Regions from separate parts of the Paenibacillus sp. FSL R7-0163 genome, predicted to be linked through region 2. Evidence: predicted binding sites of a transcription regulator. Region 2 holds the regulator's gene; each other region holds the start of a gene.
The links. The regulator Rex, encoded in region 2, represses fermentation and respiration genes when NADH is low (regulators of the CRP and FNR family bind a similar motif). The targets are predictions, from matches to a motif close to TTGTGAAATATTTCACAA.

Region 1 (7,637 bases), 1.0 Mb from region 2:
GTTGCTAATACAGCGGAAGCATGCTGAAGCTGCTCCTCCCGCTGTGCCAATTGACCATATACTTTCAAATCCCGGAAACCGTACAACACTTCGGTAACTTCCGTGGACAGCTGCGACCTCTGCTCACGAACGCGTCCATGTGTTCTCCGCTGCCCGAGTAACACAATTCCCGGTACAACGAATGCCGTTACCAGCATACCTATTACAAACAAAACGGCAATCCAGATCGAAAAGGTAGAAGTAAACAGCACCGTAGCCAAAAATACCATGACAACCATGATCGGAGGATAAGCGACTCGCAAAAAATAATTTTGCAAACTTTCCACATCCCCAACGATCCGCGCAAGCAGATCCCCGCTTCGATTTTTGTTCAATATACCAGGCGTTAAAGGAATAAGCTTGGCAAAAAAGGATGTACGTAAACGGCTAAGCATGGAGAATGTCGCCCGGTGAGAATACAAGCGTTCTCCATAACGACTCGCCGCCCGAAGCAGACCCAGCAGTTTGACCATGGAGGTGAGTACAATTAAAGTATAAAGCGGTGGCGCAAATACCGTTTGCGAAATCAGATACCCGCTCGCAGAAAAGAGTGCCACACCGGCTATGCCGGCGATAAATCCACCCAAAATCGAAAGAATGATATCCTTGCGCTCCTGAATCATCGCCTTTGACAGAACAGCCAGTTCATTCATGAGGATATCCCCCCTTTCCGCTCTACATCAATCATCTCGGCATACTGAGGCAGGTGCTCCAGAAGCTCGTCATGTCGTCCCGAGTCCACCAACACTCCATTGTCCATAAACAAAATCTTGTCGGCTTGTTGAATCGTATATAATCGGTGAGCCACCGTAATCATCGTAGCCGTTTTTGCCAGTTTGGCTATGGATCGTTGCAGTACCCGCTCGGTGTGCAAATCCAGTCCAACTGTGGGTTCATCAAACAAAATGATAGCAGGACGCTTCAAAAAAGCGCGTGCTAAGGCAAGCCGCTGCTTTTCCCCACCAGACAGTCCCCGGCCTCCTTCACCAACAAAGGTATCAAATCCATGCTCTAATTGGGCTGTAAGCGCAGCGAGTCCGGCTTCCTCCACCGCCCGCTCAATTTCAGCTCTGGAGATGTTTCCACCAGCACCAATCGCAATATTTTCAGAAAATGTGCCTGCAAAAATATACGGATGCTGTGTAATGTAGCTAACATGTTCGAACCATTCGGTTTCATCGTATTGCGAGAGTGGACTTCCATTCACCAGAAGCGTACCCGATTCTGGTTTCAGCAGACCGGCAATGAGATGTAGCAAAGTCGTTTTGCCGGAACCGCTTTTGCCAACAATGGCAATGTGTTCTCCTGGGCTAAGCTTGATCCGCCCCGTCTTAAGCTCGAAAGAATCTGGAGCATACTGAAACCGAAGTTGGTCAATTACGATAGACGGTGGTATTAAAAGGTCTCCAGAATGGGCAAGTTCCAGTTTGCTTATTCTGTCGGTCCTATCCCCGACCTTATCTATGCTGTCGATCTCGTCGATTCCATCGGTTGTTAATGCTCCTTCAATGCCATTAGCGTCCCTGCTCTCCCCTGCCGTTTCCTCAAGCATCTGTTCCACCTTACGAACCGCACCCATACTTGTCCGGCCGCTGTGAAAGGCTGTTCCCGTATTCTTTAACAGGTTGTAAAACTCGGGAACGAGCAGCAAAACGAAAAAGGCAGTGTGGAACGTCATAGCTTTGAAAACAAGCAACTGGATGGCCAGTTCGAGAGCCACAATACCAATGCTTAGCATCACGATTGATTCCAGCATGAATGTATTCGTAAACGCAATCTTCAAAATACCCATCGTGGCATCACGATAACCTAAGCTACTGCGCTCAATCTCCTGTTGCTGACGGTGAGCCCGTCCAAATATTTTCAATGTCACCAGTCCTTGAAGAGAATCTAGAAACGTCCCTGAAAACTCAGCCAGTTGCGCATATTTTTCTTCGGATTTGTTCTTCGTTTTCAGCCCTACCAAAATCATGAACAGCGGGATGAACGGAGCAGTAAACAATAGAATGAACCCCGTGTTGGCATGTTGGATAAATGTAACGACCAAAATCAGAACCGGGATGATAGCAGCTTCCATCATACGCGGCATGTATTGACTGAAATAACTATCAGCCTCATCCACAGCATCCAGAGCAATACTGACCTTCCCTCCCGTCTGTCCACTAAGGGTTGAAGGCATGGAAGCATGGGTCAAGTTTTGCAGCACGGCTGCGCGCATATTTGTCTTGGCAGCAGCTGCCATATGCAAGCCAACAATACCGTTTCCATAAGACAATAGTGTGCGTACAGCCATAATAGCCAGAAGTATACCGAGCAACAGGATAACCGATGAAAATGAAGCTCTCTCCACAAAAATCCGTTGGACTGCTTCAGCAAGCAGTCCAGCCTGACTCACAATAGCTATACCAAGCCCGAACGAAATGATTGCGAGGAGAGCCATGTTTTTCCTTTGTGAAGACATTTGTTGAGAAATCAAACTGGATTTCCTCTTCACAGATCACACCTCCTTTATATATAGGCTTGTAGGGAAACCTCAAACATGCCGTAATGGATTAATCAGCTTTATTTTTTCCCTTTTACATAATCCGCATCAAACAGGAAGAGTCTGAAGACCAGAATAAGGGATGGGATCAACAGGCATAGACCGCCGATAAACACAATAACTAATGCTAAGCCCATTGCCGGTGAAGTTGCACTGCTCTGAATCGTGATATACGGATCAAGAATATAAGGGTATTGCCCAATTCCATAAGCGAAAAAGGCACAGAAAAATTGCAACATGACGCATATAAAAGCTAATCCGTAACGGCGTCCGTTATATAATAGCCACATCGCGATCATGAAGAAAGCAACGGAAAGTGCCAGCAACCACCATAAATCCATCATATTTTGAAAATGCCGCTCATTGTGTTGACCCAAATAGATAAATGCTGTAAGTGCGAGGATTATCGTCGGTGTGCTCCAAAACAGGGCGTAGTTGCGCATCAGCTTCAACGCGGAATGATCCTCTGCCCGAGAAGCGTAAAATGTCAGAAATGAGCCGCTAATGAACAAAACGGACACAATTGCCAGTCCAACGATACTCCACGATAACGGATTGGTGAACAGCGCCCAGTAATCCAGAGAAACCGTCTCCCCCTGCTTCACGATAAAGCTGCCTTCAGACAAAGTTAGCGCCACTGACAACGATGCTGGAATAAGCAAACCTGTAGCTCCGTACAAAAAAAGATATACTATGTTTTTCTTGGAACCGTAATTTTCAAAAGCATAGAATGAACCGCGAATCGCAAGAAGAATCAATGCAATGCTTCCCGGAACAAGTAGCGCGGAGCCATAATAATAGGCTGTGTCCGGAAAAAAACCGACGATGCCAATGTAGAAAAAGATAAAAAATACATTTGTAATTTCCCAAACGGGTGATAAATAACGCGAAATCAGACGATTAATGAGATGATCCTGCTTCGTTAAACGGGCATAAAAGGCGAAGAAGCCCGCTCCGAAATCAATGGAAGCTATAATTAAATAGCCGTACAAAAACAGCCAGAGCACCGAGATGCCAATCAATTCGTAACTCATCATTCAGTGCCCCCCTTTTCCGTAGATTGATTAGGATGATCCTTCATCCATTTCTCCATCTCAGCTTCTGCTGGATTATTGTTGAACAAGCGTCTTAGCACGATTACACACATACTGCCGAGAACGATGTACAAGAGCAATAAGGCGAAGAATATAATTCTTACATTCGGTGAAGACGTGGCCGCCTCCTCAACACGCATATATCCACGGATAATCCACGGCTGTCGGCCAACCTCTGCATAAAACCAGCCCAGCTCAACAGCCAGAAAAGCGAGGGGGGCGCTCAGTGCGATGATGCGAAGCATCCACTTGTTAAGCTCATTACGCTTTTTCCAGAACACAAACAGAAAATATAGGAACGAAATCGCGAGCAGAGTAAATCCGATTCCGACCATTAAATCAAACAGATAATGAACGAGAAGTGGTGGCCATTCTTCCTTGGGGAATTCCTCGAGCCCCGTCACCTCTGCATTAAAGTCTCCAAAGGCCAGGAAGCTGAGCAGCTTCGGAAGATGAAGAGCCCCTAGAACTTCATGCTCTGCATTCAGCCATCCCAATAGAACCAAATCCACCCTGCTACTCGTCTCAAAATGCCACTCTGCCGCTGCAAGCTTCTCTGGCTGATGCTCGGCCAAAAACTTGGCGGACACATCACCGGCTAACGTGTTCAGCAAACCGAATAGTAAAACGACCGCCATCATGAGATTTAAAGATTTTTTGTGGTATGCGGACACACCTTTTCTCAGCATCGCGAAGGCTGCAATCCCGGCTAACAAGGCAGCTCCTGTTAAATAGGCCGAGCTTAATACATGGAACACTTTGGAGAACGTCGCCGTATTCAGCATCGCTTGCACCGGGTTAATCGCTGTGAATTGGCCTGCTTCCATGACAAAGCCTTCAGGCTGGTTCATGAATCCGTTCACCGTCGTAATAAAAACGGCAGACATGCCTGCCCCGGCGACAATCGGTATCGTCAGCAGCCAATGGGTATATGGATTTTTGAACCGATCCCACGTATACAAATAAATGCCCAGGAAGATAGCCTCGAAAAAGAACGCGAACACCTCCATGAATAACGGAAGTGCAATGACATTCCCAGCCAGTTTCATAAAATTCGGCCATACCAGGGCCAGCTGTAGTGAAATCGCTGTACCGGTCACAACACCAACCGCCACAGAAATGACAAATCCTCGAGACCACCTCTTTGCCATAAGTGTATAATGGGGGTCTTTCTTCCGGATCCCGATGAACTCTGCTATAGCGATCATTAGCGGTATACCGACGCCAATCGTCGCAAAAATAACGTGGAACCCGAGAGTCAAGCCTGTCACTAGCCTGCTCCATAGCACCGTATCAATTGCCATTCTTTACTGCTCCCTTCAAAACTCTGTTCATTTTTCGTCTTAAGTTGATACTTATGATTAGGCCCGCTAACTGTAGGCTGCATTCAATATCAGGTTTAGCAAGGCTCAGCGACATCGTTTCCTGTTCGTTTTAGTATGACATTCCTCGTTCTTTGCTATGTAAAAAGAGAAATATTTCACAAAGCAAGAGTTGGCGAACCTGATTTACCTGTTACTGAGCAGTCAAATTAATAACGTGGCCTAATAATTAAAGTTATCTTATCTTAAATTTTAAGTATTTCAATCATCGACATCTCTTAATCCCTAAACGTTCAAGAAAGGGACAAATCTTTCTAACAACTCAGTGAATAACACAAAAAGCACCCGAAGGAGCTATTGATTGATTAGCGTATATGTGATGTCACAAGTTTCCTCCTACTTCGATGCTAACAAAAAAACGAAATTTTCTGATTTTAAGCCGTAATATACCCCCTTTTTGCAACAAAAAAACACTGACTTAAATCATCAGTGTTTTTGAATTCAAGCTAATGTCATCTTCGTCATGACAAATCTTGAACTGCCACTATCATTTAGTACGACCGTAGAAAAAAGAATACCCATCTGACTTCCCAAGCTTAGTTGTCTCCGTTCCGTCCACTAGCTTGACCGCTTTCAGCAACGATACAATTTGCGTATGCATTAGCTTTGCATCAAATTTGTCCATCTCTCTGTTGTCACTATCCACGAGCAGATAGTCGGGCATTGGAATGAATCCAATCACCGGTATCCCTGCTTCAAATAAGGGCTGACTCTCTCCAAACTCAAACTTGTTATGTCCACGCAATAATACAGTACGTGTGCTATCTGTCTTTTCAATAGCCTTCAGCCAAATGGCTGCCATCATTTCATTGCCTGCATACGTATATTCTGTACTTATTTGTCCAGTTGGACCATAATGACCCGTATCATCGTCCTTCCACTCCATGCTGCCTAAATGCTCAACCGTAATTCCAGCTACAGCTTTTAAATGACCATTCTTGCCATCCCACAGCTCTCGATGCCCCTCCATCCAGGTGGAAGTTGCCTGAGAGGACCCTTTGAACTCCGGTAATCTAAAATGTCCTGTCACAAAAGCGAAAATCATCGTACGTTCCGGCTGCTCCTGCTGTAAGTAACGAATCATAGACAGCATGCCCACAGCGCCATTCTCCTCCACTACATTTATCCCATCCGTATGGGTATTTACGATAATCGCTTCGTCTTTATTCTTACCGTCAATTTTCACATAAAAGGATTCTGTTGGGGCATCTTTTTGAATTTCCGCTTCTAAAATAACCGTACCTTCTTTATGCTCCTGAGCTGCGCTGATCACCTTTTTCCCTTCCGTTTCATTAACCCAGATTGCAGGGATTCCTGCATAATCGGTGGTAAAAGGCACATATTGCTCTTCAACCTTATCGTCAGATACCCCTTTCCAGACTAAAACAACAGCTTTTACGCCCATTTCCGTCGCTTGCTCCAATTTAGCTTCTTTTAAAGCTGTAGTGAGGACCAGATCGCCTTCATTTGGGGCAATTTGGTTGTCCATTGGAGATGAATCCCGCATATTCATAACGATCCCACTTGGAAAATTTCTAAAATTCTCAATTTCAATGACAGCAATTTTTCCACTGGCCTGGCCATATTCACCACGCTTCGTATACACCAGCTCCCCTGTCACACCTTTTTCGTCAGTTTCCCCGGAATAGGGAAAAGCTGAAGAGACATGAATTGCCTGCTGATCAATCATTAAAGCACTGTTCTTTTCTTCCCATCGGTCAAAAGTATAGCGATCACGATGTACTTGCAGCCCCATATCCGTTACCTGCTGCTCCAGCCAAGCAATAAACTGATTGTGACCCTCAGAGCCGGTTGTACGGCTTCCAAAAGAATTCATTACTTCAATATCTTTCAGCATCATTGCTGCAGAATCCAATTTACGTTCATCGATCGTCATAGCCGCATCAGCTGATAATGCCACAGGTGTTGTAATAGGTTTTGCATAGATTCCAATCCCCCAAAGTGCAGTAACGATAAGTGCAGTAATGCTGAATAACACTTTACGAACGGCTAGAAACGGAGTGACTCTTTTGCTCCCCGATTGCCCAAAGAGTCCTCTACATATGCCCGCTACGATCAGCAGCAGGATAGAAAGCGCAAGCAGCCAAAATTCTCTTGTTAGTAAGAATAGCCCTTCTGCCACCATCACACTAATAAAAACCACATGTACCTTCTCACGTTTCTTTAAGAGTAAAAAAGAAATGCCTAAATCTGCTAACAAAAAGATAATGGTCACGATCGAGATTACCATTTCTTTGCCAATGAATACCGTAGCACAGAGTGCTAGGATCAAAAGCAGCACCGCTGACAATCGTCTATATAAGATTTCTAACATGACGCCCTCCCATTTTAACTAACGATTATTTTGACATTACATTTGTAATGCCTTATGGTTTTAGCATATTGAAAAGACTCATGAAAAACAATGAAACGAACATCAGAATGTACAAACGGAGGGGAAATGTCATCTCAAATCATGAATTATACAGTCCAAATACCTCTCAGCATCGTTCCAATAAAGAAACTAACCGTTTGACAAGAGAAGCCATCTGCACGGCATTAGTCTTCTTGATCCAGGAA
Region 2 (7,637 bases):
TTGAAGGTCCATCCTTCTTGCGTTTCTTCCCGGCACCTGCATTCACCGCAAGTCCGCCTCTTAAATGAGCAATGATAAGTAAAGCCGTGAGCATCCCAGCAGCAATAACGATCGGGAATATATTAATGCCTAGAAAAGCCATAAAAATAAACAAGACAGGAACAAATCCGATTAGAATTTCTTTAAGGTATTTAGGCATTATTCCATACCCCCAATGTCGCAGGTTTGCGCGGCAAAATAATAAATTTGCTTTCTTTTCCATTACTCAAGCTTACATAGACATTATTGTCGTCAATTTCTGTTGAGGCTATCACATTTTTATATTGCGGATATTGCGCTTTGAGTCCATCAAGTTCTGTGGGTATAAGTGTATATTTACGGCTCTCCATGGCTTCAGCTACAGAGAACATCGCTTTATCCCAGTATTCATCCAGCAGTTCACTGGAGTTCTGTTCTACATCAAGTTTCAGTGTACGTCCATCAATCATCGATTTTCCTTCTTTAGAGACGTACTGAACCAGTTCACGTAATTTCGTGCCTGGCTGGAGATCAAGTTTCAAAGTGACCTCATTGCGGTTAATACTGATATGAGAATCATTGACGCCCTCATATTGAGATACAATCTTCTGAAGTGGTTCCTGCATTGCAAACTGACGATACAAAAAGAAGCCACCAAACAATAGAGTAGCCGACAGTAGAGACGTTATCAGCACAGGTACAAGACGTAATTTCAAGAAACGTCCTCCTCTCAAAGATGACAAAATATAAAGCTCAGTATAATAATTTATAGCTACTTGAGAGCTCATCAGAGAGACTGAAGTCTCTTATTGCTGTTCTAATTACAAGTAGTAGTATATCACAGGTGTATATACTAATTTCAAAATAAATGTGAATATATTTAAAATTTAATTTTTTAAATATTTCCATCAATACCAAATATATTCCTCGTTTTCGACAAAATCGGCCTTGATTTTTAATCAATCGGCCTATTTTTGTATGTGAATTTAAGAGAATATTCGGTGATAACCACCCATTCAGTATATCACTTAGTATATCACTTTTGTACATCAAATAAATGTAAACAAGCGAACTTATAATAAGTTCGCTTGTTTACATTGCCACCCTTAATTTCCTTATGTTCGGCTTAACTTTTAGGTAAACTGTAACCTTCACCCATTCGGGACCCATCCGAAAACCGATAAAATTGATAATAATACCGACCGCTCTGTTTATAAAAAAGCTGCCAAGCATACTCTCCGTTATATACTCCCGGCAGCAAGCGTTCAATCGTTATGTCCGGAAGATCAGCTTTGATAATGCCGCGTATTTGGGCTTCTGAGGTTCCTTTACTTAGTTCCTCAGCAAACACTGCGTCGTCGCCTTCAGCATATTTTCCATCTACCGTAAAGCGGACCCAGACCATAAGAGCAGTCCCGGCTTCATTTTTTCCTGTTAAAACCCAGTACACTGCATTTTCATCCCAAACCGATTTTTGTGCTTTGGTTACCTCTGTTAGACCCGCTCTGGTTTTGGCAACATCCTTGGCGATATCCCGCTCGTTCCATTGATCTTTCATAATATAGGCATAGAACTGGATAAGTCCAAACCCCAGGAGCAGAATCAGAACTGACCCCAGGAGGATCCATTTTTTCCTTTTCTTCAAGGTACAGCTCCCTTTCTAGTAATATATCTTTTTTGATTATATAACACACCCGCGTGTTTATCCAAAATTTCATAATTTTCTAGCTTTCCCAGCCTTTAAAATGTACAAAAGGCCGCAACTTTTGCTAAAAGCAAAAAGTCGCAGCCTATTATTTATTCGTTATTATCCAGACTTAACGCTTCAATAAACCTTCGAAGGCTTCTTGCGCTTTACGCCGGATAGCTTCCTCATCCAGGGTTAAGCATTGTCCATGCTTGATGACCTGTTTACCATTCACCCACACATGCTCAACATCCTTAGCGCTAGCAGAGTAAACTGCATGAGACAACAGATCTGTGTGTGGCAGCAAATGCGGCTGATCTATATCAATTGCAATGAAATCAGCTTTCATCCCAACAGCAAGTCTACCTACATTATTTAAAAAGATGGACTGGGCGCCATATTCTGTAGCCATACGTAGAGCTTCTGGAGCTGGAACAGCCGTTGGATCACCGCTGACACCCTTATGAATGAGAGCTGCAAGCCGCATCTCTTCAAACATATCCAAGTTATTGTTGCTTGCCGCGCCATCCGTGCCAAGAGACACCTTCACACCAGCTTTTAGAAGATCAGTAACCCGAGCCACTCCGCTAGCCAGCTTCAAATTACTGCCCGGATTATGAGAGACACCCACATTATGGCGAGCCAAGATCTCAATCTCTTCATCATTTAAATGAACACCATGTGCAACTATCGAGGGACGTGTGAACATTCCAAGCTTCTCTAAGTGAGCTACAGGACGCAACCCGTAATCCGCCACATTTTGTTCCACTTCACGTTTCGTTTCGGACATATGCGTATGCATCGGTAAATCCAGATCATGCGCTGCCTGCACGAACTTAACCAGGAAGTCCGGAGGGCAAGTATAAGGGGCGTGCGGCGAGATCATAGTAGTAATTCTACCGTCCGCCTTTCCATGCCAGTTACGGGCAAAAGAAATCGCTTCCGCAAGCTTGTGATTCTGTACATCCTCTGGACATAACCCGATCACACCACGCATCAATACGGAACGGATACCTGATAACTCAGCTACCTCAGCTACTCGGTCCATATGATCATACATATCGAGGAAGGTCGTAGTTCCACCCTTCAGCATTTCCAATACAGATAAGGAGGTTCCCCAGTATACATCATCACCGGTGAACTTTTCCTCCATCGGCCACATTTTCTCCTGAAGCCACACTTGTAGCGCTAAATCATCTCCATATCCACGCAGCAAAGACATCGCCGCATGACCATGTGTGTTTACAAGTCCAGGCATGAACAGCAGACGACTGCCATCAACCACTTGCACTCCAGCTTCCATCTGAGGCTCTTCTTTTCCTATGTAAGTGATTAAATCATCTTCAATAGTCATATATCCACTCAGAACCGGCTCATCCGTTCCCGGAGTCAGAAAATACCCGCCCTTAATTATCGTTTTATTGCTGTTCATGTTCGCTTTCTTCCTTTCCATCCCGCAAGTAATAAGCAAGACTTTGCAGATCAGTTGTAAAATCAGCTGCATGCACCCGGATATTCGGTGGTGTCTTCAGAATCACAGGGGCAAAGTTCAAAATCGCTTCAATCCCAGAAGAAATGAGAATATCTGCTACATTTTGAGCTTCTGAATCAGGTACGGTAATAATGGCAATGCGAATACCTTGCTCACGAATCGTGCTGCCTAGTTCATCCATTGGTTGCACAGTAAGGGAGTTGATCTTACGTCCAACCTTAGGAGCGTACGAATCAAATATAGCGGTGATTTTCATTGTATCTTTAAGATATGCATTGTAATTAGACAAGGCATGTCCGAGATTACCTGCCCCTACTAAAGCTACATTAAGCTGTTGATCCAGCTTCAGAATATGACGGATTTTCTCAATAAGATACGTTACATCATAGCCGATACCTTTTCTGCCGAAGTCACCAAAATACGCTAAATCCTTACGAATCTGTGCGGGATTAAGATCCAGCTTTTGTCCAAGTTCCTGAGAGGAAACTGTTAATATTTCGCGATTCTGGAGATCATTCAAAAAACGCAAATACACAGGTAGTCTGCGAACAACGGCTTCTGATATTTTATCCGATTTCATATTTTTCCTCCTAAAAATAGTAATGTTCTTGTGAAAATCCATATTCAAACGTATACCTCTCCTTATTAAGGGCGGTACTGTAACTTACCGCCCTTAAGGATAAGGAGGAGCTAAACTGAAGACGAGCATTTTAAGAAGCGCCGCCATCCTCTAGCCATTCCGCTATGCGGGGGACCATTTGATCAGTCAGCATATGCTCCATTTTGGGACCAGGCAATGAATAAAGGAAATACTTCCCGTAATGAGATTCAATAACCCTTGTATCATAAACAATAACTATTCCGCGATCCTGCGCCGTGCGAACCAGTCTTCCGAATCCCTGCTTAAAGCGAATAACCGCTTGAGGAACAGACAATTTCATGAACGGATTCTTCTTCTGAGCCTGCAATAACTCCGACTTCGCTTCCGCCAACGGGTGATTCGGCGGTTGAAACGGAAGTCTCACGATGGCCAGGCAAGTCAGTGCTTCACCTGGAATATCTACACCTTCCCAGAAGCTGCTCGTCCCCAGCAGAACGGATGCTGCACTGTCCTGAAAGCGGCGGATCAGCTTGCTCCGGCTGCCACCTTCCACGCCTTGACCAAGCACCGTAATCTCTTGTGAGGCCAAAGCCTCTTTAAGCGGATCATATACCTGACGCAGCATTTTATAAGAAGTAAACAGAACCAGCATCCGCCCACGTGTTGTTTTGGCAGCTTCTGCTAACGACTGTACGAGTGTATCGACAAATCGAGCATCGCCCACACTGCCCTTCACACTAGGAAAATCACGCGGTATAACTAGCAGCGCCTGCTCGCGATACTTAAAGGGAGAAGGAAGGAGTGAAGTCATTAGACGTCCCTCTTCCGCAGCTTCGTTAAGTCCGAGATTATCAATCATAAACTGAAAAGATTTATCTACAGACAGCGTCGCCGAGGTAAGCACGATGCTTTTTTTCTTATCGAAGAACAACTCTTTAAGCTGGCTGCTAACATCCACAGGGACGGCATACATCTGCAGTGATTTGCTGCGGTAATTTCCATTTGCCTCCAGCCAATATACTACATTATCGTCATTCAGCCCCATAAAGAATCTTACTTGCTCACGTATGGAAGCCAAATCCTTAAATAAACCGCTAATATCAGTAACAAGACTGTCTGCTGAGGATTGGCTTTCCTGGTCACGCATCTCATTAAGCATTTTATCACCCTTACGGATGATGTCGCTTAACGTCAGATTCATAGTGTTCTCAAGCGCAACTAATTCATCCCAATCCTTCGGCTTACGGGCGGGAAGCAAACGCATAACCAGTTGTCCCGCTTCCCCTGCTGCTGCATCACTGCGTTCCGGCAAAAGGCTGAACAGCTTGTCGCTGAGTGCATCCCAGGTTTCTTTGACAGTAAGCAGATCCGGGTAGATCCGATCGATGACTCCGCTCCATTCTGAAGCCTCTTCACTGCCTGACGACTGTAAGATCTGGCGCAGAGCAGGAAGCTGTCCGTTTCGGCTATCTTTATACAGTCGCGATAACGTGTGTGCCACAGTGAAATGCTTCATATGCATGCCAAGATGTTTACCAGCCACATCTTCTAAATGATGTGCTTCATCAATTACAAGATGCTCGTAAGCTGGAAGCAGCTGGTGCCCAGCTTTAACATCTGCGAATAGCTTGGAGTGGTTCGTAATGACCACGTCAGCAATCCCAGCTTCATGCTTGGCCCTATGATAATAGCATTTGCGGAACCAAGGACAGGAACGTCCCAGACAGGAATCGGTATCGCTTGCCACCGTCTCCCAGAAATCACCGCCCCGGCCGCTTAAATTCAGCTCTTCATCATCCCCTGATTCACTTTGAGTGAGCCATACGATCATCTGAGCTGCAGTAAGCGCATCTTCCCTTGGGCTTATAAAGTCCTTTTTATTAATTTTATGCTCAAACTTACGCAGACACAAATAATGTCCTCTTCCCTTAAAAATAGCAGCTTTAAACGGAAAAGGAACTACCTGCGTTAACAAAGGGATATCCCGCTCGCGCAATTGGTCCTGCAGATTAATGGTATGAGTGCTGACCATGACTTTTTCATTGGTGCGAACGCTTTGATAAATGGCAGGCAACAAATAACCGAGCGATTTACCGGTTCCTGTGCCCGCTTCGATCAGTAGGTGTTTGTCTTCGGCAAGTGCCGTCATCACCTCATTGATCATAATATCCTGAGCTTCCCGGCTTTCATACTGCGGTAATGTGTCTTTAAGTCGTTTGGTTACTTCGTCCATATAATCAGTAAAAGATAAATTCGCTAGCGGATTCTCAGCATGCTCATCTCTAGGTGGCGCTAACTCCGTCCAGTCTCCTACTGCAAGCGCTAATTGACGATAGAAAGTCAGATCACCTTCGGGCTGTAGCGTCTCCGCTTCCCGCTCTCGCAGCAGACCATCAAAGTACCAGCCCAGATCACTATCCTCTTCGGTAAACAGCTCACAGAGTCTCTGGATCGTAAGCAGCGGCAGCTCGTAGAGCTCCTCCAGACATTTCAACAGCACTAAAGCAGTCGCAAGTGCATCACTATCTGCCTGATGCGGACGATCATGTGTCACTCCAAAATGAGCACTGACAGAGCCTAGCTGATAAGATGTGAGCGAAGGAAAGCAAATTTTCAGAAAATCAATCGTATCCAAAATCCGCCCTTGAAATGGCAAATAACCACAACGATCTAAAGCATTTTGTAAAAAATGGAAGTCGAAAGCGACATTATGCCCTACAAGCACAACATCATCCAAGAGCGGAACAAGCTCCATCATCATCTCATCCAGCTCAGGCGCATCCTTCACATCATCATCGGTAATCCCCGTCAGACCTGTTATAAAAGGAGGAATCGGCGTTCCGGGCTTGACATAGGAACCATATACCCGGGAGATGGACCGGTCTTCTTCTATAATTGCAAGGCCAACCTGGATAATTTCACCCACGGATTGGGTTCCTGTTGTTTCAAAATCAAGCACGGCAAATTTCATTATAATTCTATTCCCTTTCAATTGAGACTCTTAATCAGCATAACAGAAGTTGCGAAAAAAGGCGATGCACACCACTGGTTCAGGGGATGCATCGCTTGAATAGAAATTTCCAAAACCGTTATTCTTTTACAAAAGGGAAACCAGCTGATTTCCAAAATGCAGCTTCCCTCCACGACGGCGGCATACCTCTAAGTTAACGTTTGGCTCCGGAAGCGCCGGGTCATGCTGCAAGGCAAGGTCAAACAATTCCTGCGCTTCATTAAAACGTTCCTGTGAGGCTCGTATGCAGCCTAAAGCATTATATACCATGGCTTTCAGCTTGGTCTCCCGTATCAAGCCCAGCATATGGTTCAGATGACTCCAAGCGGCTTCACCGTCACCTTCCTGCAGATAAGAGATGGCTAAATATAATCGAGCAGCCAAGCTATCCGGGTATTGCGCAATAACTTCTTTAAACTGATCAATACACTTTCCATACATCAGCAGCTTATAATATCCCTGACCTCTTACAAAGGAATCCATACACAGCTCTGGTGCTTCCTGTTCCGGCACTTCCTCTTCGACCACTGCTGTAAAATCCGCACTTTCGCGAAAGTGACTTAGCTTCTCAGCAAAAGCGAGCCATTCATCCATCACTTTATCGCTCAGTCTATGCAGCATATTATAATTGCATAAAAGCTCGTTCCGGCGGGCACCCTCCGCTGTAGGGTAATCTGTTATGATCTCCTGAAGCACCTTGTTCATTTCAGCAAACAAATGTTGAAACATGGGCTATCCCCCCTTACTGAAGATGAAATCAGTTCAGCTTGCCTGACTTCATTTTCTGCGAGATCGGGGTCTTTCATCCCTGCCATTCATTACATGGCGT
Region 3 (7,637 bases), 340 kb from region 2:
CGGCTGTAAAGATCAAATGCTCTGGCGGCGCAGCACTGAATAACCCAGTCCCACGAATTAAAAGCGCTAAAATCACTGCACCCACCACATTCCCGATGAATACAAGGATCCAGTTCTTAACGGTATCCCAGATACTGGTTCTGCCTGCCAGTGTACTTACAGTAAAAAACATATTATTCCCAGTAAACAGTTCTGAGCCTGCAAATACTACAAGCGTCAAGGCGATGCCGAAGGATGTACCCATAATAAGCGGTTGGAAAGGTGATTTAGCAGCTGCTAGCGGTGCTCCTAGAGAGAAAATAAGGATAATCCCAATGCCTACATAAGCACCTGCCAACAGGGCTGCTAGAAAATATCTTAGCAAGCTTTCATTCATTTTGTCCCGCTTACTGACTGCCGTCTCTACGATGCTCTCCACACTTTGCGTAAACATAATACTCCACCCCACCGTTTTCTATTAAATCTATTACTACACTCTTCGGTGTCTACACGCTCACTGTAACTTTCTCTCCGTCCAGTGTGACTGGATAAGTCACAACACTACCTTGGTCTGGAGCCTGCACCTCACCCGTGCGCAGATCGATTTTCCAATCGTACAGCGGATCGTACAGATAGTGACCTGACACGATCCCTTCCGCAAGCGGGCCACCCTTAGGATGAGGACTACGATTCTCTACTGCATAGATGGCTCCGTCAGAGGCACGAAATACAGCCAGTTCAACAGCTCCAGCAATCACTACACGGCCAATCTGCAGCAGGAAATCCTGTACTGAGCCTATTGCATACGTTTGTGTGGTCTTATTCATTGGTCTCTCCCCTTCTGTGTGCGTTATATCCGCTAGACTCTTGTTTCTTCAAAAAGCGCAGTACGAGTGCTACTGTCATTAAGCATTTTTTTCCAAGGATCCGTCACCTGAGTCAGAGCAAAGTCAATCCGTGCGGCCAGCTCTTTGCGGTTATCTTCATTATTCAAAATGACCATTTGAATCTGCTCAAGTCCCATACGCTCAACCCACTCGGAGGTTCTCTCCAAATAATTACCGGTCTCACGATAATATTGCATCACAGCGGAGCACACTTCGATCAACTCTTCATCGGTCTTAATTTTGCAGAAGGAATCAGCAATCCGTGGTTTGATCCCACCGTTACCACCGATAAATACTTCCCAACCGCCGTCATTACCGACGATGCCAATATCCTTCGTGCAGGATTCCGCACAGTTACGTGGGCAGCCGTTGACAGCTATTTTAAACTTGGCAGGAAAATCAAGACGTTCATACTTACGTTCTATGAGCGCGCCCATTCCCAGCGAATCCTGTGTACCGAAACGGCAGAACTGTGAACCCACACAAGTCTTAACCGTACGTAGCGATTTGGCATAACCATAACCTGATGGCATATCGAGCTCTTCCCATACCTTCGGCAGATCCTCTTTTTTCACCCCGATTAGATCCAGGCGTTGCCCACCAGTCACCTTCACAACTTTTACATCATATTTAAGGGAGACATCAGCGATTTTCTTCAAATCCTCTGGTGTCGTTACCCCGCCGTACATGCGTGGAATAACGGTATAGGTTCCGTCTTTCTGAATATTGGCTCCCATACGTTCATTAACAAAACGTGATTCCTTCTCATCTTGATGTGTATCCGGATTTAGCATCCCCAGATAATAGTTAATCGCCGGACGGCATTTAGAGCAGCCTTCCTCTTGTTTCCAACCCAGTACATGCATAACCTCTTTAGTAGTACTAAGACCTTTAGCTGTAATCTCAGCAACAATCTCATCCCGGCTAAGCGTTGTACAGCTACAGATACCTTGCTTGGCAGACTGCTCAAAACTATCACCCAGGACAAATTGTAAAATTTGTTCTACAACCGGTTTACAACCTCCGCAAGAACGCGTCGCTCCTGTACATGCTTTGATCTCGTCCACAGTAGTAAAACCATTTTCTATGACCGCATCCACAATCGCTTTTTTCGTAACCCCATTACAGCCACAAACGATTTCTTCGTCCGCCATAGCTTCTACAGATGTGCTCTTTTTGGCTCCGCTTCCGCAGCAGCCCGTACCCATGACCTCTGTATAAATCTCATCAGTCATTACAGCACCTTGTTTTACTAACTTTTGCAGGTTAGCCGATTCCGTCACATCCCCGAACAGGACTGCACCAACAATGACATTGTCTTTGAGCAGAATTTTCTTATAGGTTCGCTTCCATTCATCTTTGCTTGAGATTACAGTGTGCTCAGGGGAATCCATAAACTCACCTGCAGAAAATACATCCACACCGGAAATTTTTAATTTGGTGGAGACAACAGAACCTTCATATGGATTTGTATCGCTTCCGCAGAGATGTTTAGCTAGAACCATACCCTGCTCGAAGAGCGGCGCTACTAATCCGTAACAAACTCCGCGATGTTCGGCACATTCGCCAATGGAATATACATTCTGCATAGAGGTCTGCAAATAATCGTCCACTACAATTCCACGATTAACAGCAATTCCGCTTTCTTTTGCCACAGTTATATTCGGTTTGATGCCTACAGCCATAACTACAAAATCAGCTGCAAGTGTAGTGCCATCACTAAATTGTAAACCACTTACTCTCTGTTCCCCAGTCAATTCTACTGTTTGTTTGCCCATGGCAAATTTCACGCCTTGACGCTCTAGCTCAGCTTGCAACATAGAGGAGGCATTACGATCAAGCTGGCGCTCCATTAGATCTTCCATCAGATGCACTACAGTAACGTCCATGCCAAGGTTCACAAGACCCTTTGCCGCTTCCAATCCAAGTAAGCCCCCGCCGATTACCGCCGCTTTGTTGTATTGTTTAGCCGCAGCTAGCATCGCATCACAATCTGCAATATCCCGGAAACCCACTACGCCTTCCTTATCACAACCAGGTACAGGTAAAATAAATGAATTCGAACCCGTTGCAATAATCACTTTATCGTAAGAAACAGCCATACCGTTATCCGCAATTACTTGCTTGGAATGCTCGTCAATTCGCGTAACTGTTGTTCCTGTATGCAAGGTAATGTTGTTATCTTCATACCAGTTCCAGTCGTTTAGGATGATATCGTTGATGGTTTTACTGCCTTCGAGAACATAGGACAACATGATCCGATTATAATTGGGGTGAGGTTCGCTTCCAAAGACCGTAATGTCATAAGCTCCACCTAGCTTCAATATTTGCTCTAGCGTACCTATGCCTGCCATACCGTTGCCGACTAATACTAATTTTTCTCTCTTCGCTGCCATAGTTAGGTGCCTCCTCAGTCTTATCCGTTCTTGTTGAACTTTGCTTCAACTTATCTTCTACATAATGAAATTATACATTTCAAAATTTAAGAGAGATTGTGATTACAGTCACATTAAATGTGAATGTTTTCACATAAAAAATAAGACAATTTTGTTAGGTTCTAAATTCTAATAAAAAAAGCCAGATCACAGGTTCTGAATAACCGTAGATCTGGCATTTATGTACTTTTTTTAACGTATAGCCAATAAAATCTCCAATTCATCCTGCACTCTAAGCTTCATGTCCATTCCATTCTCAAGCAGCTGCTTCCCATTCACCTTCATCTTCCAAACTTCATTGCTAAGAGGAGTATAATCACCAATGGATAACACCTTTTTGTTGTCTTCGGTCAACTGCACCACACTGCTGTTCTTCAACAAACCTCTCACTGTTAAATCTTCAGTAAATCCCATAACATATGAATGATTCAAATTCACTTGCTCACTTCCGCCATTCACGGTCAACAACACAATTTGAAGGGGTTCCTCTTGTTCCTTAGACATCGCCGTAATTACTAATTTTGATTCATGCCCGACGGTTCGACCCCAATCCTCAGATCCAATGGTCTCCCCATCCATTTGCAGCTCCCAATTCATTCCTGGACTGAGTGAAATATTATTTACCGTTAGAATGCTTGTGTTATCCTCAGAAAAGGTGGCCTTCCCACTACCTTTCAGTAGGTCAAAGATCGTTATCCCTTTTCTGTAGCTCTCGCTAAGCTGCTTGTCCAAAGGGTTGGTCAGCAAGTCATTTCCCGCAACGATAAGCGAAAGCGTAGGCCCGTCTGATCCTGCTAAGCCATTATTCCCTTCATTATTAACGTCAGCAAGAGTCGAACATCCACCTATTATGAATACGATGACTAATCCTAGTAACAACCTCCACATATATTTCGTGGGCATAGTGACACCGCCTTGTCCCGCCTAATGACCACACAGCGTCTCAGGCTTGTAGTAAGTTATGCATACTGTCTATTTAAGAATAACGTAAATAAGCTTTGTTCTCAAATATAAAAAAAGTCCCCTAAGGGACTCTTTGAAAACTCATTTTTTCTACTGGAATCTAGGGAACAATATATTATTCTCCAGATGAACATGTTCAAAAGTCATGCTCTCCAGCTCCTCTAGCCGGGCATAAGTCAAACGATAGGTTGTACAAGCATGAGCCGGTGGGGTGAAATCATCTGTTATTTTGCGTATTTGTCTCAATATATCGCCTGCTGTGTCATGTTCACTCTCAAGGTCAATTAATGCCTCACGAAGTATGGTCAGCCCTTCTTCACTTGGATTGGCATCATACGCTAATAATTTTGGAAACTCGTCTTCCTCTTCTTTAGCTGTATGCTGAAGCAGATCTTCCTTAAGTGTATTAAACAAGCTATATAACTCTTCTAAATGAGGTGAATCTCCGCCATGAACCCGGTATACCTTAGTTACATTTTGGCTAATTAGGGGCAGCTCTTCCCGCAGGTAATGGTGATGTTTACTCACTATATGGTCGATTAACTCTGCAGAAGGTGCTGTGTTCCATGCGAGTTCTTCTTGTGGTACCGGATATTCCTCGAATAGCTTGTTGAGATCACTAATGATCATCTCTTGATCTAGTCCACGCTCTACAGCTGCTTCAGCAAGAGGTTTGGCGCCTCCACAGCAGAAATCAATCCGTTTGGACTTGAAATAATCCGCAGCTTTTGGGAATTGCAGCACAATATCTTTTACAAGGGCATCTGGAGTAAATCCAGGTTGCACCGATTGCTTATGCTGTAAATCTGAAATTCTATCATTAGGTTGTTTAGTTTCCATAATAGTTCCTCCTCGGGATATGTGATCAGGTTCTGAAAAAATCTTTTCTACCTGTTCACCTTAACCCTGAAAGGAGTTTTGACTTGTGATTGTACTCACGAAAATTGTATCTCTTTGTTGAACGAAAAAGGTCAATCATGGAGATATATCCCCACAATCGACCTGTCTTTTGTTTACCACACGGGCATCAGTAATGTTATTTGTCTTACATTTATCTATTCGGTCACACCAAATCTGTATCTTTTATTGAACATAAGCCTGCATATACGTTCGCTTACCCTTTGCGTCCTTTAAATAAGGTCCTAAACCAGCAAAGCGGGAGTGATCCATATAAACACCGGTCATCCATCTGCCTTCTGTCAGGCCACCATTCCATTTGAGGACAAGGTCAGGGGCGGATATCCATTCCTGATAAATCTGTATATTCTGATCTTTGTACTCTTTACAAGGCTTAGACTGCTCCAGTAGACGTAGATCGTTAAGATAAGTTGGCACGAAATAAGAGGATATCGTATGCAAATCATCTTCATCAAAAAAGGGCTCATCCCCTAAAAAGGGTTTGAATAATACGGTATTCTCGTACATGGACCAAATTAGGGCTTGTAGCACCATGCTTTGGCGAATGCCATTATGGAACTTATATTGTCGTTGATTACTCGCCACATTCACTTCTTGAAGAGGTTCCGTCGACTCCAGACAATGCCGTTCACAGCCGATACATTTCCAGCCAGAAGGACTTTGAATCCATTTTTGAAAAATAGTCCCGCTATCATTGTTGCCTTTGTAGAGTGAAGAGATAATGCTGTAAGGCACACCAATCCACGCATCCCATAAGGAATCTGGAAGATGGCTATGCAGCATGAACAACGTCTTGTCATAGATGAGCTGTACTTTGATCGAAGCGTTCTCCAGCTCAGTAACATCCTTTTTTCCATACGTTATTTCCCGGGAATACAGGGTGGTCTTCATCTCCCTCGCCTCCTAATAGTTTTGCTATGCCTGTACTCCAGCTGAGTAGATTTGAGCAAAAACCAATATTGCAAGCGTTTCCATTCAAGGAACATACAACGTTTTTTCTATTATATTACAGATTTTTTCGATCTGTGCAAGGTTTTTATTTAAAAATTGAAAAGCCCTCCTCCGTTCTTCAGGAAAAAGGGCCAAAACACGACTTTGATTTCTACTCTACCCAGCTCTCAGCCCAAGACTGAATCTGCTGCATAACAGGCTCCAGCGCACGGCCTTTGTCTGTTAGTTCATATTCAATACGTACAGGTGTTTCCGGGTATACATGTCTAACCAGAATACCCTCACCTTCCAAATCCTTCATCCGCTCGGACAGCATCTTATCGCTCATTGAAGGAATGAGGCCGGAAATATCTTTAAACCGCTTCGGTCCACTCATCAATGTCTGAATAATAAGTCCATTCCAACGTTTGCCTAAGAAAGAGAAGGCTGTCTCAAATCTGGGACACATCGAAATTTGATGTTCTTCCATTGTTCTCACCTCTCACTAGCGAAACTTACTATTAGTTAGTATATATAATATTAACACATTTCATCCCTGATGAACATCGTTTACTAAAAAAAGTTCATCTGACATTATCATTATATCCTCGTTGTCAATCCCCTGTATGTGCTTTAGATTCCCTTTGAGCAATCGCTTCTGTCACGATTTGCGCCAAGTCATCATTTCCGAATAAGGAGAGTACGCCGAGAACTGTGTCATCGGAAATATCCCCTGCTTCCTCCGCAGAAACCGTTAGGGCAAGCGCTTTTCGCAAGGCTTCATTCCCTTCTTGCTGTGGATAAGCCTGCAAATATAAACTGTGCGGGTCGAGTCCTTGATTCACGCACCACTGGGCGAATACAAGGATCATCATCTCTTCCTCCCGCTTATAGCTTTCGATGATTTGTTCCTCCACTAATTTACGGTTGTCTTCCATATTTTACTCCTTTCTTAGAGACCTCATTCAGCAAGCTGAGCTGCCAATCTATGACTAGGCAGAACTGCTGAAGCAGCAATACTGCATAACTCTGGTGTATTTATATTGTTCAGGAAATGATCTACCACTCCACCGAAACCTCTTCTATCCAGCACCGTATCCCAGCTTCCAAAGCTCTGGGTCCGTGGCAAAGCATTTTTTTCATATAGGATGGCTTGGTCCAGATCTGCCACTTCCACCGAACGGCCATTACCGTGCAGCTCCAGCTTCTCCAAATCAACACCAGCCTCACGAACCATGCTATACATCCCCACTGAGCCTTGCTCCCAACCCAGCATTCCAGATGCCTGGACAAGTCGCCCCTCTCCATTGGATTGAAGATTACTGCGAAGCAGCTCATACTGATCTCCACATAACCATAACAGCAGATCAAGCATATGAATCAAGTCGTCATGTACAGTCTCACGGCTGCTGCCTAATTGCAGCTTCGTGCGATGTTTAATCGCGTGGCAATGGCTAATGCCTCCAGCTTCCTCGAGCCAACTCTTGGCGGTGACATACATTGGGGCAAAACGCCGATTAAAGCC
Region 4 (7,637 bases), 1.9 Mb from region 2:
TCGTAAACCGAACACCACGAAATCTGCCGATTCACCCTGTGTTGGAGCGGGTTCTGAGAACAGTATATTATTGTGAGGAACACCAAGGGGGAAAATACTTCGCCAAAGGATTGCGTACAACGGACGCTTGCACACTATGTTTAAAATGTGTCAGCAACTGTCCAACATCCAATATTAGTAGCGGCGTAGAAGGAATTGTTTTCAGTCAAAATTGTTTATTATGTATGCGTTGTGTTTATTCTTGTCCTCAGAAGGCAATCCAAGCGACACGACTGAAGACTAGCGTAGTAGATCCCTATACTGGAGGTCCGAATCTTCATAAACTAATGAAGGATTCTGCGAATGATGGACGGTTTGTTACTCCCAAATCCAAGGGCTACTATAAGCATTTTATTAAGTATTTGGAGGAATGACATATGAATCTGTTTCGGATGGGATCTAAGCTACTGGGGATTGAGCGGATCAGCACATTTTTGGAGGATAATTATGTGAGTATCGGCTACCCCGGAATAGGGGATCTGGAGAATCTAAGCATAGAGGAACTTCGTGATCGATTATTCGGTACTTACCAATATAGTGAGCCGGAGCTTATGCAACATCTGCAAGCCCTTCAGCTATTTGTACATACGATGCAAGATGGAGATTATGTGCTGGTGGCCGATGGAGATTGGGTACATCTCGGAGACCTCGGAGATTATTTTTACAACGAGTTAAATGATAATGTTGACGAGGGTACATGCCATCGGCGTGGTGTAACGTGGTTAAAAAGTCTGCCGATTTCTGAACTAAACACAGGCGTGCGGGAGTTATTTAACCAAAGTGCACCGGTTGTACAATATAAGGGTCCAAAACCAAGTGCTCGCTTGGATCTGTGGATTACAGGTGTTTCTGCTAATGAACAAGAAGTGAATAGTCCGCTGCAATTGGATGAGGAGATGCTCTCTAAGGCGCTTAATATTTTGAAAGAAGCTTTGATTTGTGATGACTCCGAACGACGGGAACGAGCAGCGATTGCCATTTTACAATATGCGAAGTAAAACTTCTTCTGTATAACGAGCGCATGGTCGACTATCTTCATGATGAGTTTCAATTAAAAAACGTTCCACCCGCTACTTGCCTCGGATGGAACGTTTTGCTGTATCTATAATCAGATGAACTCAACGAATTCGTTGACTGGCTTACGGTAGCCGCGGGGTCTGATTTTATGTTTTTTGTCTTTGCCGATCGTGATCAGCATAACAGGTACCATATGATCCGGCAGATTCAAGGTGGATTGGATAACATCAGCATCGAAGCCGATCATCGGGCAGGTATCCCAGCCTTTATCTTTGGCGATCAGCATAAAGTGCATGGCCGAGAGAGAGGCATTACGTATTGCTTCATCTCTTTGAAAAGCATCCTTATCAATGTAAGCATTGTTAATCATCTCTATTTGCTCATCATATTCCTCTTGTGACATCGCTCCTAAAGCTTTAAGCCCGCCATAGATTTCTGGAGCCTGCTGATAAGCATGCTTATCTCCTAGCACTACAATAACTGCTGAAGCAGTATGGATTTTATATTGGCCGTAAGCCGCTTCGCGAATTTCTTCTTTTAAGCTCTCGTTAGATATCACTTTGTAATTTGTATGCTGTAGATTATAGGCCGATGGTGCCAATCTGGCGTAAGAGAACATTTCCTCTAATTCATTTTGAGGGATGGTGACCCCTTCCACAAAATTCATAGCGGATCTGCGGGACTGAATCAAGTCTGTAAAAGCGCTCATAAGTATTCCTCCGTTGTGTATGTATTCGGTTGTAAAATATAAACACCTGATATTTGTAAATGTACTAACTAAATGTTACTAACTAAAAATAACACAGCCTATAAAATTCGTCAATGATAAAATTTATTGAAGTTAATCTTGAATACCCTGTTGTCAAAAAATAGGACATAAATTAGGATATTAGGATATGTAAAAACACGGTGAATGAAAGGGTGGATAAATTGATTAATAGTAGAGAACGATTGATGATAGATTTACAAAGAATCGAAGAGAATGACTACGAGCTTAGAAGTGGACAGGACATAAAGGATTATGTGAAGTTGATGCTTGAGCATTTAGGAGATCCCGAGCCTGTGCTGCGTGATGAATTGATTTATTCCACATTCTACAAATGGATTAATGAGAAACATTGGTTTAATGATGCGGAGCTTCGTGAACTGCTGTGGATACTCCTTGACGAGCAGCATCTATTTTATCACATTGGGAACAAAGAAGATCAGACGGTGTATACAAGAACATTTTCTGTATTGGTTGTTGCTCTTATTCTCCAGCGGCATAGGGAAAAGGCTATATTGGATAGCTCTGAATTTACAAAGGTGAAGCAGGGTTTAATTCGTTATTATAAGGAAGAACGGGATTTAAGAGGTTATATGGAAAAAGAAGGCTGGGCACACGCAGCAGCCCATGGCGCAGACGCCTTGGATGAGCTGGTTTTATGCTCGGAGAGTGATGCCGAGGTGCGGGAAGAGGTTCTGACAGTTGTTCAAAAGATGCTTTATAACGATCAATACATATTCAGGGAGGAAGAAGATGAACGGATTGCTACTATTATAGTTACAATCATCGATCATCATTTACTTCCACAGCAGTCTATAACCGAGTGGATTCTCAACTTGGCGCAATGTGGCAGTTGGCCTAGAAGCCACAGCCAGTATGTTACTCGAATAAATACAAAGAACTTCCTGCGTTCTCTTTATTTCAGGTTACTTCTAATAGAGAAGAATATGGACATTGTGGATGTTTTGTTGAAAACTGAGAAGAATTTGAATGAATTTGTACATTAATTCACTCAAACGGTTTTAATTAACACTGGTAATTTAAATAATTTATTATAATGTAATAAAAATCACAAAATTTTATGGAAATTCAAAAACTTTGTGACATTTATAACTTGATAAGTGCTATAATAGAAATATGGCGTTAAAAGTTCTTATGTTTTTCATTACTATTAAGCAGCAAAGCTTATTGCAGAGGAGATTTGGATATGTCAGAATCAATCACTCAAACACAACCTGAACAAGAATCACCAAAAGTAGCTGTTAGCAAGGAACAAATGGATGTTCTAGAGCAGCTCTTGAAACCAGAAGTTCAGGAATCATTAACAGTCTTGGTGGAACAGCTGCCAAAATTAACTGAGCTTGTTGGCGTGCTTACAAAGTCCTATGACTTTGTGCAAACTGTCGCAGCGGATGATGTCTTGAAAAGTGATACGGTAAGTGCAATTAAAGAACTTGCTGAACCTGTAGTGCATTCCGCGAAGAATATGGCAGCTACAGTGATCGAAGCAAAAGATCGTGCGAATGAAAGTAACGAAGTTATTGGTCTTTTTGGTCTTATGAAGTTGTTGAAAGATCCACAAGCACAAAAGCTTTTCCGTTTCGTAAATGCATACCTTCAAGTTGCTGGAGAACGCAGTAAGCAGAAATAATCATTTTCATATCTTATTCGTAAGGGACGGAGGAAACATCATGTCTAAACATATTGTCATTCTAGGAGCAGGTTATGGTGGTCTACTAAGCGCCTTAACCGTACGCAAGTATCTCAAAAAAGATGAAGCTAAAATTACTGTAGTTAATCAGTATCCTACCCACCAAATCATCACAGAATTGCATCGTCTTGCAGCAGGTAGTGTTGCAGAGGGTGCTGTTGCTATGCCTCTAACTAAGCTTTTCGCAGGTAAAGATATTGACCTGAAAATCGCGAAGGTTAATTCATTTTCTGTGGAGAACAAACAAATTGTTCTTTCTGATGGTGTGACACTTACTTATGATGCGCTTGTTGTAGGTCTTGGCAGCACTACAGCTTATTTTGGCATTCCAGGGCTTGAACAATACAGTATGGTATTGAAATCAGCTGCAGATGCTAACAAAATTCATCAACATATTGAAGATCGTATTCGTGAATATGCGAAATCGAAAAATGAAGCAGATGCAAACATCCTGATCGGTGGCGGCGGCTTAACCGGCGTTGAGCTTGTTGGTGAAATCGCGGATGTATTGCCTACACTTACTAAAAAATATGGCGTTGATCCTAAAGAAATTAAGCTTATGCTCGTTGAAGCAGGTCCTAAAATCCTTCCAGTATTGCCAGATGCATTGATCGAACGTGCTGTAGCAAGCTTGGAAAAACGTGGTGTACAATTCTTGACAGGTCTTCCTGTTACGAATGTAGAAGGCAATGCGATTGACTTGAAAGACGGTCAAAAAATTATTGCTAACACGTTTGTATGGACTGGTGGCGTACAAGGAAATCCACTCATCGGCGAATCCGGTCTTGAAGTTAACCGCGGTCGTGCAACGGTGAATGAGTTCTTGCAATCCACTTCCCACAAAGATGTATTCGTTGCTGGTGACAGCGCGGTGGTCTTTGCAGAAGATGGACGTCCATACCCTCCAACTGCTCAAATCGCTTGGCAAATGGGTGAATTGATCGGATACAATCTGTATGCCTTCTTGAAAAATAAATCGTTTGAAAGCTTTAGCCCAATCAACTCTGGTACGCTTGCTAGCTTAGGCCGTAAAGACGGTGTAGCCATCGTTGGTGCAAGTTCTACTCCGTTAAAAGGCTTGCCTGCAACTCTGATGAAGGAAGCAAGTAATATTCGTTACTTGTCCCACATTAAAGGATTGTTCAGCCTAGCTTACTAATATAGTTTAACCCTAAACCCTGCTCGAATCTGAGCGGGGTTTTTGTTATTGTTTTTTTAGTGAAATGTTTGCATTATTGATGTTTCGTAGTAGGCTGTATTCATTGTATTTGATATAATAGATTGGGTTATATTAACAGAGGTAGTTAGAGGAGGATTTCATTTATGATATTCCAACAAAACGATGTCATTCTGTTTCAAGGTGACAGCATAACAGACTGGGGACGTAATCATGAAGACGCTTCATCGCTTGGAGTGGGTTATGCAATGATGGTCGCCGCTCGTCTGGGGTATTTATATCCAGAGAAGAATCTTACTTTTATTAACCGTGGCATTGGTGGCAACCGTATTGTTGATTTACAGGGGCGTTGGGATAAGGATTGCCTGGATTTGAAGCCGACTTGGGTGTCCATTTATATTGGAATTAACGACACTTGGCGCCGTTTTGATTCTGGTGAAGAAACCACTCCCGAGCAGTTTGAAGCTTCATATCGGGACCTGATTAAACGCACTCAGAAATCTTTGGATGCTAAATTAGTTCTTATAGAGCCTTTTGTTTTGCCTGTACCGGAAGATCGTAGAACTTGGCGTCAGGATCTTGATCCTAAAATTCATATTGTCCGCGAGCTGGCACGTGAATATGGGGCGCCGCTGGTTCCGCTAGATGGACTTTTTGCAGCGGCCTCCGTAAAAGCAGAACCGGCTTACTGGGCATATGATGGAGTACATCCTACTCCTGCAGGTCATGCACTTATTGCGGATGCTTGGCTCAAAACGATGGGAGCAATCTAATCAATTGTCATTTTAAGACTAGAACCACGCTTTAATAAGCAGGTTGTAGTCTTTTTTTAATCGCGTGTTAGTAAAGTCGTTTTTATATATTTATAGACACTGTTATAATTGGAATATGCTTATGTATTGGAGGCGATTCGCATTAGGCGGTTAATATGGATAGCACCTTTGTTATTGGTCGTAGTGTTAAGCGGATGTAAAAGTGATTTGGGCTTCATCAATGCCAGATGGATCGAAGGCGTGTCGTTGACACCCGTGGCAACTAGTGATCAGAAACAAGCGGATCGTCCTTTGCACTCAGAGAGCTTAACGCTAAAGGATTCTGTTTTGATCAAGACGCTTGCGGAGGCTATGAACAAGAGTAAAAAATTTTCTGATGATCTGGATTGGGGTCCGGAATTTGAAATGAAGCTTGTTTATGGGGACGGCTATTCGGAAGACTATTACATAGCGCTTGGAGATCAACTTGGACATGAAGGGATGTTTACTACAGCGGAGAACAGCAGTCAGGGCTACACGATTCCTGTGAAAAACTCTGACCAGTTAAGAAAGCTCATTTATGGAACAATCGATACGGAGAACATTGAACAGGCAGACCCTGTGGAGACTTCTGTCGAGGTAACAGGTCCAGTAACCCTATCACATAATGAACTGTCTCCGGTCACAGGCAGAGCGGGATTTTTAAATCTGCAACTGCTAGAGGGGACATATAGCGAAGATTGGACTACACCCAGTCCGTTAACGGGAAGAAACTGGAGTGGCCGATTTAGACTAGTTGTGACTGATGAACAAGGGAAAACGCTGAGTAGCTATCCGTTAAATGATCAATTTGCCCAGACCTTTAATGATTTTTTCCAGCTTCAGTTTGAGGATTATAATGGAGATGGTGATCCCGATTTTACGATCGGACAATATGGAACGAGTAACGGTTATTTCTATAAGCTTTTTACACTCAGAAGAAATAACGTGATAGAAGAACTGCCTATTAAACCTGAAAATCAGCTGTTTATCAGCAGTCCTGAGCGGTATTCCATAAAGCTGGATAAAGTTGATGAGCATAGCTTCAAGAGAAGTTACTACGATAACGCAGCAGGCAAACAAGTGGAAGATACTTTTCAGTGGGTAGGGAGTGCATTTCAGAGGCTGGACAATTGATTAATTCATGAAGTGAGAGGAATGTGTGTTGGATGACAAGTGATACGGTACAAGATTTAGAAGGGTTAAAAGCTATTGGAAAAGTGGTGGGCCACACCATCGCCGAGATGAAAAAGAAAGTAACCCCTGGGATGACGACTGCGGAGTTGGATCTTATTGGAGCTGAGATTCTGGAAAGCTTCGGAGCATCCTCAGCCCCGAAGATAACTTATAATTTCCCGGGCAGCACCTGCATCAGTGTGAACGAAGAGGTTGCTCATGGTATTCCGGGTCCGAGAGTGATTAATGCTGGCGATTTGATCAACATTGATGTCTCTGCTGAGCTGAATGGGTATTATGGGGATGCTGGCGTTTCTTTTCAACTGCCGCCCTATAACGATGATATTCTGCGTTTATGCCGGAGTACTGAGGAAACCATGATGAGTGTAATCAATCATCTGCGGGCAGGGATGAAGGTTAACGAGATCGGCAGAATGATGGAATTAGAAGCTCGGAAACGCGGGTATAGAGTGGTGCGTAATCTGTGCAGCCACGGAATTGGCAAATCACTGCATGAGAAGCCTTTTGAAATTCTACCCTTCTATAATCCAAGAGTGACCACAGTACTGAAGGAAGGACAAGTAATTACAGTAGAGCCTTTCCTCTCGACTGGAGCGGACTATGTTGAGCAGCAATCGGATGGCTGGACGCTAAGTGTTGTAGATAACGGTCGGGTAGCGCAGTTTGAACATACGATTATCGTGACTAAAGGTGAGCCTATTATTCTGACTAGTGTGTAAGCCCGAATAGCGACTTAAAGGGGTGGAGGATGGAGGGGGATATGAGCAAAAGCCTTACCCGGACCCTCCGTTCCTTCCATGTCGTTAGCGAAGTTGTTATTAGCCGTGATAAGTGGCAATGCGGTAAATACTTTAAAGAGACCTGTCTATTTGACAAGTCTCTTTTTTTCTAGGATGAGGCGTTACGCTTATATCCTATATTTGGCATAAATTATCGATG

Region 1: a site for Rex is predicted at 5,144-5,161, ahead of NST45_RS11520 (cytochrome ubiquinol oxidase subunit I). Genes of this name have one in related genera too.
Region 3: a site for Rex is predicted at 3,380-3,397, ahead of nirB (nitrite reductase large subunit NirB). Genes of this name have one in related genera too.
Region 4: a site for Rex is predicted at 2,880-2,897, ahead of NST45_RS15670 (DUF1641 domain-containing protein). Genes of this name have one in related genera too.

The regions. Positions count from the first base shown of each region.
Region 1 covers NZ_CP150224.1:2,591,608-2,599,244, forward strand. The annotation lists gene cydC (thiol reductant ABC exporter subunit CydC) at 1-692, opposite strand, end outside; gene cydD (thiol reductant ABC exporter subunit CydD) at 689-2,533, opposite strand; gene NST45_RS11515 (cytochrome d ubiquinol oxidase subunit II) at 2,602-3,618, opposite strand; gene NST45_RS11520 (cytochrome ubiquinol oxidase subunit I) at 3,615-4,979, opposite strand; gene NST45_RS11525 (hypothetical protein) at 5,545-7,392, opposite strand; gene NST45_RS11530 (TetR/AcrR family transcriptional regulator) at 7,473-7,637, shown strand, end outside.
Region 2 covers NZ_CP150224.1:1,584,299-1,591,935, reverse strand. The annotation lists gene NST45_RS07025 (AAA family ATPase) at 1-199, opposite strand, end outside; gene NST45_RS07020 (hypothetical protein) at 192-734, opposite strand; gene NST45_RS07015 (DUF5590 domain-containing protein) at 1,145-1,663, opposite strand; gene NST45_RS07010 (amidohydrolase) at 1,836-3,137, opposite strand; gene NST45_RS07005 (redox-sensing transcriptional repressor Rex) at 3,124-3,777, opposite strand; gene dinG (ATP-dependent DNA helicase DinG) at 3,908-6,769, opposite strand; gene NST45_RS06995 (hypothetical protein) at 6,896-7,537, opposite strand.
Region 3 covers NZ_CP150224.1:1,244,138-1,251,774, reverse strand. The annotation lists gene NST45_RS05360 (formate/nitrite transporter family protein) at 1-433, opposite strand, end outside; gene nirD (nitrite reductase small subunit NirD) at 486-806, opposite strand; gene nirB (nitrite reductase large subunit NirB) at 839-3,262, opposite strand; gene NST45_RS05345 (hypothetical protein) at 3,494-4,204, opposite strand; gene ric (iron-sulfur cluster repair di-iron protein) at 4,355-5,050, opposite strand; gene NST45_RS05335 (hypothetical protein) at 5,348-6,073, opposite strand; gene NST45_RS05330 (helix-turn-helix domain-containing protein) at 6,285-6,602, opposite strand; gene NST45_RS05325 (hypothetical protein) at 6,727-7,050, opposite strand; gene NST45_RS05320 (Gfo/Idh/MocA family oxidoreductase) at 7,074-7,637, opposite strand, start outside.
Region 4 covers NZ_CP150224.1:3,495,794-3,503,430, reverse strand. The annotation lists gene NST45_RS15690 (EFR1 family ferrodoxin) at 1-413, shown strand, start outside; gene NST45_RS15685 (hypothetical protein) at 417-1,037, shown strand; gene NST45_RS15680 (nitroreductase family protein) at 1,148-1,765, opposite strand; gene NST45_RS15675 (DUF2785 domain-containing protein) at 1,987-2,829, shown strand; gene NST45_RS15670 (DUF1641 domain-containing protein) at 3,030-3,473, shown strand; gene NST45_RS15665 (NAD(P)/FAD-dependent oxidoreductase) at 3,514-4,692, shown strand; gene NST45_RS15660 (SGNH/GDSL hydrolase family protein) at 4,857-5,483, shown strand; gene NST45_RS15655 (hypothetical protein) at 5,652-6,638, shown strand; gene map (type I methionyl aminopeptidase) at 6,671-7,417, shown strand; gene NST45_RS15645 (hypothetical protein) at 7,613-7,637, opposite strand, start outside.